Linked DNA regions of Sphingobium yanoikuyae. The protein of the gene in region 1 interacts with the protein of each later gene in a pairwise test. Links are inferred from orthologs where the notes say so. Each region holds a gene or a part of one and is shown in the gene's direction. Other genes may lie near its edges.

The links.
Region 2: the proteins of rlmN (region 1) and ftsZ interact in binary tests that used the Escherichia coli proteins (3 or more experiments, as listed by UniProt). The link is inferred for Sphingobium yanoikuyae from one-to-one orthologs.

What each region holds. Positions count from the first base shown.
Region 1 is NZ_CP053021.1:4,869,082-4,874,213, reverse strand. The notes cover bases 598-3,586. They hold rlmN (23S rRNA (adenine(2503)-C(2))-methyltransferase RlmN), read left to right. Parts: upstream 598-1,467; coding sequence 1,468-2,706; downstream 2,707-3,586. Other genes in these bases: HH800_RS23480 (outer membrane protein), read right to left, coding at 3,265-3,586; HH800_RS23485 (hypothetical protein), read left to right, coding at 2,790-3,212; HH800_RS23495 (NYN domain-containing protein), read left to right, coding at 748-1,464; HH800_RS23500 (hypothetical protein), read left to right, coding at 598-618. Also shown: more of HH800_RS23500, read left to right, coding at 115-597; more of HH800_RS23480, read right to left, coding at 3,587-3,774; HH800_RS23475 (outer membrane protein), read right to left, coding at 4,101-4,661; HH800_RS23470 (cytochrome b/b6 domain-containing protein), read left to right, coding at 4,952-5,132.
Region 2 is NZ_CP053021.1:635,573-641,451, forward strand. The notes cover bases 1,788-4,676. They hold ftsZ (cell division protein FtsZ), read left to right. Parts: upstream 1,788-2,443; coding sequence 2,444-3,910; downstream 3,911-4,676. Other genes in these bases: ftsA (cell division protein FtsA), read left to right, coding at 1,788-2,335; HH800_RS03435 (tetratricopeptide repeat protein), read left to right, coding at 4,038-4,676. In the rest of the region: HH800_RS03415 (D-alanine--D-alanine ligase), read left to right, coding at 1-93; HH800_RS03420 (cell division protein FtsQ/DivIB), read left to right, coding at 86-1,048; more of ftsA, read left to right, coding at 1,052-1,787; more of HH800_RS03435, read left to right, coding at 4,677-5,879. UniProt on the Escherichia coli protein: Essential cell division protein that forms a contractile ring structure (Z ring) at the future cell division site. The regulation of the ring assembly controls the timing and the location of cell division.

The sequences.
Region 1 (5,132 bases):
GGCAATGATGGATGGTCCTTCATAACCGCTATGTCGGCGGCGGCAAGCACCTCGACGCGCTTTCGAAACGAAGCCGGGCTTGCAAATGGCGATGGCATGCGCTTTGCCCGGACCATGCGCCGCCTGCCCGCCTTGCTGATCCCGCTCGTCATCCTTGCCAGTCCGGCCATGGCGCGCGATTCGCTCGGCATTTTCGAAAGCTGGGGGGCGTTTCGCGATCCCGGCGCCGGTCAGAACGGCCCGCGCTGCTACGCCATCGCCATGCCGGCGCCGCGCCGCGCGGGCGATGCGCCCAAGGGCTTTGCCGCCGTCGGCACCTGGCCGCGCCAGCATGTCCGCGGCCAGGTCCATTTCCGCCTCAGCCGCCCGCGTGCTGCCAATGCGCGGGTCTCGCTCAGCGTCGGCGACCGCCGTTTCGCGCTGGTCGCGGGCCAGGCCGATGCCTGGGCCGCCAATCCGCAGGACGATGCAGCGATCATCGCCGCGATGCGCTCCGCCAGCAGCATGAGCGTGCAATCGACATCGGCCAAGGGTGGCGCCTTTGCCGACAGCTATGCGCTGCGCGGCGCGGCAACGGCGATCGACGCAGCAGCGCTGGGGTGCGCGAAACTCCGCTGATCTTGATTTTTTGGCGAAATGAGGTATATGACACTGTATCACGTCCCCGGCAGGCCGTCTTGAGGCGCTCGCAAGAGCAGATATTAACTCAAGGCCGCTCCCGGGGACAATTTTTTACAGGTCCGATGAATGGCAACGGCAATTGTCGTGGATGGGGCATATTTCCTCCATCGCTTCCGACATGCATTTCCTAATCTGGATGCCGGCAATCCGAAAGCTATCGCTTACGGGTTAATCTATTTGTCTGCCTGGCATATTGCCATTCGCTTGGGCCCGAAGCCAACCTTGGCGGCAATCGACACACAGAATTTCCGGCCTGAAGAAACAGTCGAACTCTATCGCATCTTCTTTTACGACTGTCCGCCCCTGATCAAAAGACTGCATTCGCCCGTCAGCAAGAGGTCGATTGACCTTTCCAAGACAGAGCAAGCACTATTCCGGTTAGGCGTGCATCGCGAATTGCAGACGATGCGCAAGGTGGCTTTAAGGCTTGGCCGATTGAACGAGAGCTTTTTGTGGCGGCCAAAGGCCGACGCGATGAAATCCTGGCTACGCGATCCGGGGCAATTTTCCCCGACCGATGCCGATTTTGAACTGGATGTCACGCAAAAGGGCGTGGACATGCGACTAGGCTTGGACGTTGCCGCAATGGCCTTCAAGCGGCAGGTCAACCAGATTATATTGGTCGCGGCAGATGCCGACTTCGTGCCCGCGACCAAATTGGCCCGTCGAGAAGGCATCGATGTGGTATTGGACACGATGGGTGGCTTTGCTGCCCATGATCTTATCGAACATGTCGATGGGGTGAGAAGCACCATCTTCGACAAGGCAGTAATGGCGAACTAAGTGATGATGCAAATTCCCGGCCTTATCGACCCTGTGCCCGTGCCCCGCGCGGTGACGCCCCGTGAGGACGGACGCGTCGACATGCTGGGCCTGACCCGCGCCCAGATGAAGGGCGCGCTGGAAGAAGCCGGCCTCGACCAGAAGGCAGCCAAGCTGCGGTCCAAGCAGCTGTTCCATTGGCTCTATCATCGCGGCGAAACCGATTTCGAGAAGATGACCGACTTGGCCAAGCCGATGCGGCTGTGGATGGCGGAACGCTTCATCGTCGGCCGGCCGCAGGTGGTGGAGGCGCAGGTGTCGAACGACGGCACCCGCAAATGGCTGCTCCGTTCGGACGATGGCCAGGATTATGAGATGGTCTTCATCCCCGATGCGGACCGCGGCACCTTGTGCGTGTCGAGCCAGGTCGGCTGCACGCTCAATTGCAGCTTCTGCCACACCGGCACGATGCGACTGGTGCGCAACCTGACGCCGGGCGAGATTGTCGGCCAGGTCATGCTGGCACGCGACGCGCTGGGCGAATGGCCCAAGGGCAGCATGGCCAGCGCCAATGACGACGAGACGGACGAGGATTCGCAATATACGGCGGACGGCCGCATGCTCACCAACATCGTGATGATGGGCATGGGCGAGCCGCTCTATAATTTCGACCATGTCCGCGACGCGCTCAAGCTGGTGATGGACGGCGATGGCCTGGCCCTGTCGAAGCGGCGCATCACCCTGTCGACCAGCGGCGTCGTGCCGATGATGGCGCGCGCGGCGGAAGAGATTGGCGTCAACCTGGCGGTCTCGCTCCATGCCGTGACCAAGGAAGTGCGCGACGAGTTGGTGCCGCTCAACCGCAAATATGGCATCGAGGAACTGCTCCAGGCCTGTGCCGATTATCCCAAGGCGAACAATGCCCGGCGCATCACGTTCGAATATGTGATGATCAAGGACAAGAATGACAGCGATGCCGACGCGCATGAGCTGGTCCGCCTGATCCGCAAGTACAAGCTGCCGGCCAAGGTCAACCTGATCCCGTTCAACCCCTGGCCGGGCACCGACTATGAATGTTCGAGTCCCGAACGAATCCGCGCGTTCAGCACGATCGTGTTCGAAGGCGGCATTTCCGCGCCGGTGCGCACGCCGCGCGGTCGCGACATCATGGCCGCCTGTGGCCAGCTCAAGTCGGCGAGCGAGAAGAAGAGCAAGGCGGAACTCAAGCGCCTGGCCGAAGAGAAGCAAGCCGCACTCGGATAATCCGGGGACGACTGGCTGCGCGCATGCCGCGCGACGACAAGCCCCGCCCATACCGGCGGGGCTTTTCTTTTGGGGGAATGAGGATGACCGATGACGAGATCGAAGCACTGGGCACCGGCTTTTGCGATTGCACCCTGCCCAAGGCGCGCTGGACCCATGGCGCCCATTTCGCCACCGCGCTGTGGCTGATCCTGCGCCGGCCCGATGTTGACGCCGAAATTGACATGCCCGGCATGATCCGCCGCTACAATGAAAGCGTCGGCGGGGTGAACAGCGACACGAGCGGCTATCATGAGACCATCACCCAGGCCTCGCTGCACATGGCCCGGCAGTTGCTGGCCGGCCTGCCCGCCGATGTGACGCCGGCCGCAGCCTATGCGGCGCTGATGGCGTCGCCGCTGGGCGACAAGGACTGGCCCTTCGCCTACTGGACGCGCGAGACGCTGATGAGCCCGGCCGCGCGCCGGGCCTGGGTCGCGCCCGATCGGACGCCGCTGCCGACATAAAAAAAGGGCGGCCCGAACGGACCGCCCTTCCCCATATTCCGATCGAGAGGGATCAGAAACGGAAGCCGATGCCGACGACGCCAGCGTCACGGCCACCGAAATTGTCTTCATACTCGGTGCGCTGATATTCGGCCGAGATGTAGGTGTTCGGGGTCACCGAATATTCCAGACCACCGCCGTAACGCACGCCTTCCAGCGAGGTGTGGGCGCCAGCGGCTTCGATGCGGCTCGAAGCGTAGCCGACCTTGCCGAACGCCAGGATCTGCGGGGTCACGACATAGCCGAGACGGACCGAAGCGGCGAGGTCGCGGCTGGCGTCGAAGCCCTGGCCGTCGACGGTCGAGTCACCGAACGACACTTCCGGACCGAAGGTCACGCGGTTGGCAACGGCGAGGTCGTAGCCGGCGGTCACGCCGTAGCTGAAACCGTCTTCGCCCTGCGCCTTGTCAAAGCCCATGGTGACGCCAGCGCGCGGACCGGTGAACGGCGCAGCATCCTGAGCGAAAGCGGGGGCCGAAACAGCGGCGGCAGCAGCAATCGCTGCGAAAATCACAGTCTTCATAAAGTCCTCGATATTTATTATGACGCTACGACTTAATTGTTCATCTAGCGTTCAGGTTTGATGCTAGGAAAATATGAAATAGAGTCACACTTCCTCCTGCTTATTCTTCTCCGACACTTCGGAGAGGAACTGCCCCCTCTGCATCATGAGAGCGCAGTGGCCATCTAGGATCGCCAAACTCACTTGCAAAGGGGCAAGGCCTTTATTTCAATCAATTTCAGGGCTTGTGTTGCAAAAGTGTGACAACGCGCCTGCAGCACGACCGACCGCAAAAAGGGGACGGCCCGACAGCCGCCCCCTTCGCGAAAGCCCCGGTTTCCGGGCGATCAGAAGCGCAGGCCGATGCCCGTCACCAACTGGTGGCGCGACACGCCTGCCTCATAATCGGAATAGCGATATTCGCCCTTGAGGAAGAGCTTTTCGGCGATCCGATATTCCAGACCCGCGCCCAGCCGCAGCCCGTCGCCATTGTCGCCGCCACGGATCAGGCCGCCTTCGCCGTCACTGGCTTCATATTCCATCCGCGCATTGCTGTAGCCTGCCTTCACATAGGCGAGCGCCTTGCTGCCAAGCGGCACGCCGATCCGCCCGCCGACATACAGGTCGCGATCGGTTTCGCTCTTGCCGCCGGCGACATGCAGGCGAGTGGTGGAATCGGAAATTTCACCTTCGATGCCGAGAATCAGGCCGCCCAGGGCAAAGTCATAGCCGGCATTGAGGCCATAGAGCAGGCCGTCGGCCGATTTGACGCCCTTGGCATCGACCACATCATAGCCGGTGATGATTTCGGCATGAGCACCCATGAAAGGGGCATAATCCTGCGCAAAGGCAGGCGCCGAAACAAAACATAGAACAGCCGAAGCAATGAAAAACGTGATACTCTTCATATTACCTATCCAATATCTGCGTCGAAGCGCCGAAAATCGTGACAGGCGACCTTGTTTATACTCCCGTTTCGTGGAGGAATTTTATCAATTCAAATTTCTGTACGAAAATTCTTTGAAGTCGACTTCATCAGTCCCTTGCAGGACCAGCCGTTGATCGCAATCGCACGGCGCGCACCATGGCCATTCGACCAACGACAGGCCTAGACATGCGAACGACCGCGATGCGGCTGGATATTTCGACGAAAGACAATAGGGTCATGGCCATGGAGCCGCCTTACGCCCCAGGGGACATGGTCCGCCGCCACCGCCTGACCACCCGGCTGTGGCACTGGCTGAACGCGCTGCTGCTCTATATCCTCTTCACCTCCGGCCTTGGCATCTTCAACGCCCACCCCCGCCTTTATTGGGGGCAATATGGCGCCAATTTCGACCATGCCTGGCTGGAGTTGGACCGGTTCCCCGGCTGGATCA
Region 2 (5,879 bases), 4.2 Mb from region 1 along the record:
AAAAAGCTGGGCATCGAATATGCCGAGCTGGTCGAGCGGATCTGCGAGGAAGCATTGACGAGGGGGCCGAACATGGGGGCTGGCAATGGCTGAGGCACGGATCCGGCGCGGCGGCACGGCGCGGCTGAGCACGGCGCGGGGCAAGGTGCGCGCCAAGGCCGGATCGGGCCGTGGCCGCCAGCTCAAGCGCCAATCCTCGTTCGATCGGCTGCTCGAACTGCTGCCGATCAGCGAGGATACGCTGCAGAAGCTGGCCACCTGGGCCATCTTCGCGATCTTCGGTGGCATATTGATCGCCATCGCCATCTATGCCGGTCTGCCCGACATGGCGCGCCAGCAGGCGGCAAGCCTGGCCGCGCGCGCTGGTTTCGAGGTGGAGAAGGTCGAGGTGCGCGGCGTCGAGCGCATGGACGAGATGCCGGTCTATAATATCGCGCTTGGCCAGGTCGATCGCTCGATGCTCTCGCTCGACCTGCCCAAGGTGCGGCAGGAAATGCTGAAGCTTGGTTGGGTCAAGGATGCGCGCATTTCCCGTCGCCTGCCCGACACGCTGGTTGTCGATATCGTCGAGCGTGATCCGGTCGCGGTGTGGCAGCATGACGGGCAATTGCATCTGATCGACGTGGCCGGCGTGGTGCTGCAATCGGTGTCGGCCGGGGCGATGCCGGACCTGCCACTTGTGGTCGGCCCCAACGCCAATCTCCAGACCGCCGGCCTCAACAAACTGATGGAAAGCGCGCCTGCCTTGAAGCCGATGCTGGCTGGCGCAACCTGGGTCGGGAACCGTCGCTGGGATCTGCGCTTTCAGTCTGGGGAGACGCTGTCGCTGCCTGAAGGCGAACAGACATCGGCGGCAGCGCTGGTGAATTTCGCGCGCATGGATGGCGTCAACCGGCTGCTCGGCCGGGGCATCGTCAAGTTCGACATGCGCGATCCCGATCGTTTCGTGCTGCGTCTGCCGCAGGGCCAGACCAGCGATAAGCCGGCAGCGGCGGACGCCAAGGCGGAAAAGACCGCAAGTGCGCCTGCCGCGGGCGAGGAAGGCTAAGTCATGGCACAGCCCAAGGTCGAAAAGCTCATCACCGCGATCGATATCGGATCGTGGAAGGTGTCCGCGCTGATCGCGGGGCGCACCGATACGGGTGAGCTGGCGATCCTGGGCACCGGCCAGCGCGAGAGCCGGGGCGTGCGCCGCGGTTTCATCGCCGACATGGAGCGCACCGAACTGGCCGTGCGCGAGACGGTGGAACAGGCCGAGCGTGTCGCCGGCACCAATATCGAGGATGTCTGGGTCAGCTTCTCGGGCGGCAGCCTGGTGAGCGACGTCGTCACGGTCGAGCGCGACATGGGCGGCTATCGCGTCGAGCAGCCGGACATCGACGATCTGCTGACCACCGGCCAGCAGGGTATCGACCCCGATGGCCGCATCATCCTTCACGCGCAGCCGACCTGCTTCACCATCAATGGCAAGGTGCCGGTGAAGAAGCCGCTGGGCATGCATGCCGATCTGCTGGGCGTCGACATCCATGTCGTGCTGGCGGATGGCGCGCCGCTCGCCAATCTCGACCTGTGCGTGCGTGGCGCCTATCTGAACGTCAATTCGATCGTCGCTTCGCCGATCGCGACCGGGCTTGCCTGCTTGTCGGAAGAGGAGCGCGACCTGGGCGTGGCGCTGGTCGAGATGGGGGCAGGGGTCACCAATGTCTCGCTCTATGCCGGCGGCATGCTGGTGGGGCTGCATTCGATCCCGATGGGCGCGTCCGACATCACCGATGATATCGCTTCGGCCTTTGGCATTCGCCGCAGCCAGGCGGAGCGGATCAAATGCTTCTATGGTTCGGCGATGCAGAACCGCCGCGACTTCCGCGAGATGATCGAGATCGCGACGCCCCATGGCGATGTCGCCATTCCGGGGCAGAGCGCCGGCCCCAATGCGGAAGGCGGCAAGATCACCCGCGCAGCGCTGGTCGGCGTCATTTGCGAACGGCTGAACCAGATCATGGCGGAAGTGAATGCGGCGCTGGCCGGCATGGGCTTCAACAGCACCGGGCGCCAGGTCGTGCTGACCGGTGGCGGCGCGGAGATGAAGGGCATTGCCGACTATGCGCAAGGTGCATTGGGGCGTGCGGTGCGGGTCGGTCGCCCGCGCGGCTTGTCAGCCATGCCCGAAGCGCATAGTGGCCCGGCCTTCGCCACTTTGGCCGGATTGGCGCTTTACGGCGCTTCAAACCCGGTTGATCTTAGGGCGATGGCGCCTGCGCCGCAAACCGTGCATCGTCTGGGCGCCCCGCAATGGTGGCAGCGCATGATGCGGGCGATGCGGACGAATTACTGAGCGAATTTGAACGAAAACGAAAATAGCAGGTGAAATACTCTATTTTCTGGTGTTAACAATTGATGACGGTTGTCACTTCCTGACGAGGAAGCTGAGGGAGCAAAGTATATGAGCATCGAGATCAGCCCGCCGCATGTGGATGAATTGAAGCCACGCATTGCGGTGATAGGCGTTGGCGGTGCAGGCGGTAACGCCATCGCGAACATGATCGCGGCCAGCGTCGAGGGCGTCGACTTCATCGTCGCCAATACCGACGCGCAGGCGCTGAACGCCTCGCCGGCCGAACGGCGCATCCAGCTTGGCCCGCAGATCACCGAGGGTCTGGGCGCCGGTTCGCGCCCCGAAATCGGTCGCGCGGCGGCCGAGGAAACGATCATCACCGTCGAACAGGCGCTGGAAGGCGCCCATATGTGCTTCATCACCGCCGGCATGGGCGGCGGCACCGGCACCGGTGCGGCCCCGGTCATCGCCAAGGCGGCGCGTGAAAAGGGCATCCTGACCGTCGGCGTCGTGACCAAGCCCTTCACCTTCGAGGGCAATCGCCGCATGAAGTCGGCGGAAAGCGGCATCGACGAGCTGCAGAAGCATGTCGACACGCTGATCGTCATCCCGAACCAGAATCTGTTCCTGATCGCCAACCCGAACACGACCTTCAAGGAAGCGTTCCAGATGGCGGACGAGGTGCTGCAGCAGGGCGTGCGCTCGATCACCGACCTGATGATCATGCCGGGCCTCATCAACCTCGACTTTGCCGACGTCCGTTCGGTGATGGGCGAAATGGGCAAGGCGATGATGGGCACCGGCGAAGCGGAAGGCGACGGCCGTGCGCTTCAGGCGGCGGAAAAGGCGATCGCCAACCCGCTGCTCGACGGCGTGTCGATGCGCGGCGCCAAGGGCGTGATCGTGTCGATCGTCGGTGGCGACGACATGCGCCTCATGGAAGTCGACGAAGCCGCCAACCATATCCGCGAACTGGTCGATCCCGATGCGAACATCATCTGGGGCAGCGCCTTCAACGACAATCTGAACGGCAAGATCCGCGTATCGGTCGTCGCGACCGGCATCGACAATGAAGTCGGCAGCCAGGCCGCGCCGCTGACCCAGCCGTTCAGCTTTGCCAGCCGTCCGGCCGTCGCCGTGCCGCAGGCACCGCGTCCGGCACCGGTGGCCGCGCCCGCGCCGGCCGCGCCGGTCGCTGCTGCGCCGGCCCCGGTCGCCGCGCCCGAGCCCGAAGCGCTGGAACTGGACGTGCCCGAAGCCCCGGCGCCCGCGCCGATCGCGGCGCCTGCCGCCGAAAAGGCACCGCCGGCCTTCGCGCCTGCGCGTCCCGCCGCCGTCTTCTCCGACGAGGATCCCTCGCAGGATGAACTGCTGCTCGGCGCCGAAGCAGCCGAACCGACCGCACCGGAAGCCGCGCCCAAGCCCGCCCAGCCGGCGCCGCGCGTCGCGACCGGTGGCACGCTGTTCGAGCGTATGGCCGGCCTGACCCGTGGCAGCGAAAAGGCACCGGGCGCCGAAGAAGGCACGCAGGGTCTGGATATCCCGCGTTTCCTCAACCGCCAGAACAACCAGTAAGGCCAGCGTGCGGGCATAGGCCCGCACCGGCCTGCCAAAGGCGCGCCGTCGGTCGCTTCGGGCGACCCGGCGCGCTTTTTTGTGCAGGTCATTTCCCATTGCTTCCGCGATCCGCTAAGGCAGCCATGTGACACGATCTCATCTATGGATTCTCGGCAGCCTGCTTCTTGCCACGGCTGCGCAGGCGCAAACCGACCAGGCCGATCTGGTCCGGCCCTCGGGCGCCGCAGACCTCAACAATAATCTGGCGAAACTGGCCACCAATCCGCGTGATTTCAACGCGTTGGTGGGGGCGGGCGAAGCCGCGCTGGAGCTGGACGATGCCCGCGCGGCCGCCGGTTTCTTTGCCCGCGCCGACGCGATCCAGCCCAATAATGGACGCACCAAGGCGGGCCTGGGGCGGGTCATGCTGAAGATGCAGAACCCGGCCGAAGCGCTGCGCCTGTTCGACCAGGCGACCCGTGCCGGCTATCCCGAAGCGACCATCCAGGGCGACCGTGGCCTTGCGCGCGACATGACCGGCGACCAGGCCGGGGCGCAGCGCGATTATCATGCCGCCCTGCAGCGCACCCCGGACGATGCCGAACTGGTGCGCCGCTACGCTGCCTCGCTTGGTATTTCGGGGCAGGTGGATGCCGCCGACAAGGTGTTGCAGCCGCTGCTCTACAAGAGCGACCGGGCCGCCTGGCGCTATAATGCCTTCATCCTGGCGATGAACAACCGCCAGGCCGAGGCCAAGAAGGTGGTCGACCAGACCATGCCGGCCCAGCTGGCGAGCGCCATCACCCCCTATATGCAGAAAATGCCCTATCTGACGGCGGCGCAGAAGGCGGCTGCGGTCCATTTCGGTCATTTCCCGCAGGTGGTCGCGACCAGCATCACGCCGATCGTGCCGACCCCGCCGGCGCCGGGTGTCCAACTGGCGTCGCGCGACGCCGCACCTGCCGCCGCCGCGTCGACCGCGCCGGCCCAGGGGGATCGCCGCACGACCCGCAACGGCAGTGGCCGGCAGCGCGGCACGTCGCTGGCCCGCGCGCCGCTCGGCACGCCCCCCTCTAGCCAGTCCCGCGCCCGCCAGCCTGCCGCCAGCCAGCCCGCGTCGACCCAGAGCCGGACGCAGGTTGCCGCACAAGCCACGCAGCCTGCTGCCCCCACGCCGACGCCTGCGCCCGCAACGGTCCAGCCGCTGCCCGCCGACACGCGCGGACGCCAGCCGGTCGTCCAGCCGACGCCGAGCCAGAGCGCCCGTTCGGAGATGGTGCAGCCGGTGCCCGGTCAGGCGACCACCCAGACGCCAGCGCCCGCGCCAACCCCGGCACCAACTCCCGCCCCGGTCCGCAGCGCATCGGCCGATGTGCAGGGGCCGCCTGCGCCGGGCCTCGACGCGCTGGACGGCGGCGCCCCGCGCTCCACCGCACCGGCGCCGACCACCGGCCAGCCAAGCGCCGCTTCGCAGCTCAATTCGAGCGCCCTTGCCCAGGCGTCGAGCGTGACCCCGCCCGCGCCGCAGGGCACGCCGCCCGCGGAGACGGCATCGGCGCCGGTCGCCACCCAATTTACGCCGCCGGCCGACAGCGCTGCGCCGCAGCCGGCGCCGGAGGCGACGCGCAGTCTGGCCGACATCATTCACGCCATCGACGTGCCCGACAGCGAGCGCCGCTCGAACGTGGTCGCGGTCGACCTGGCCGAGGTCGAGAAGCTGCAGGCCGCCCGCCGGGCCGCCGCCCGCCAGGCGGAGGCCGACAAGGCGAAGAAGGCGGCCGCCGCCAAGGCCAAGGCGGAAGCCGACGCCAAGGCGAAGAAGGAAGCCGAGGAAAAGAAGCGGCTGGCCGCCAACCCCGCGCGCAACTGGGTGCAGATCGGCACCGGGCAGAAGAGCGCGCTGGCCTTCACCTTCAAGCGCTTGCAGGGCAAATATGACGCGGTCGCGCCGCAGGATGGCTGGAGCGCAAGCTGGGGCCAGACGTCC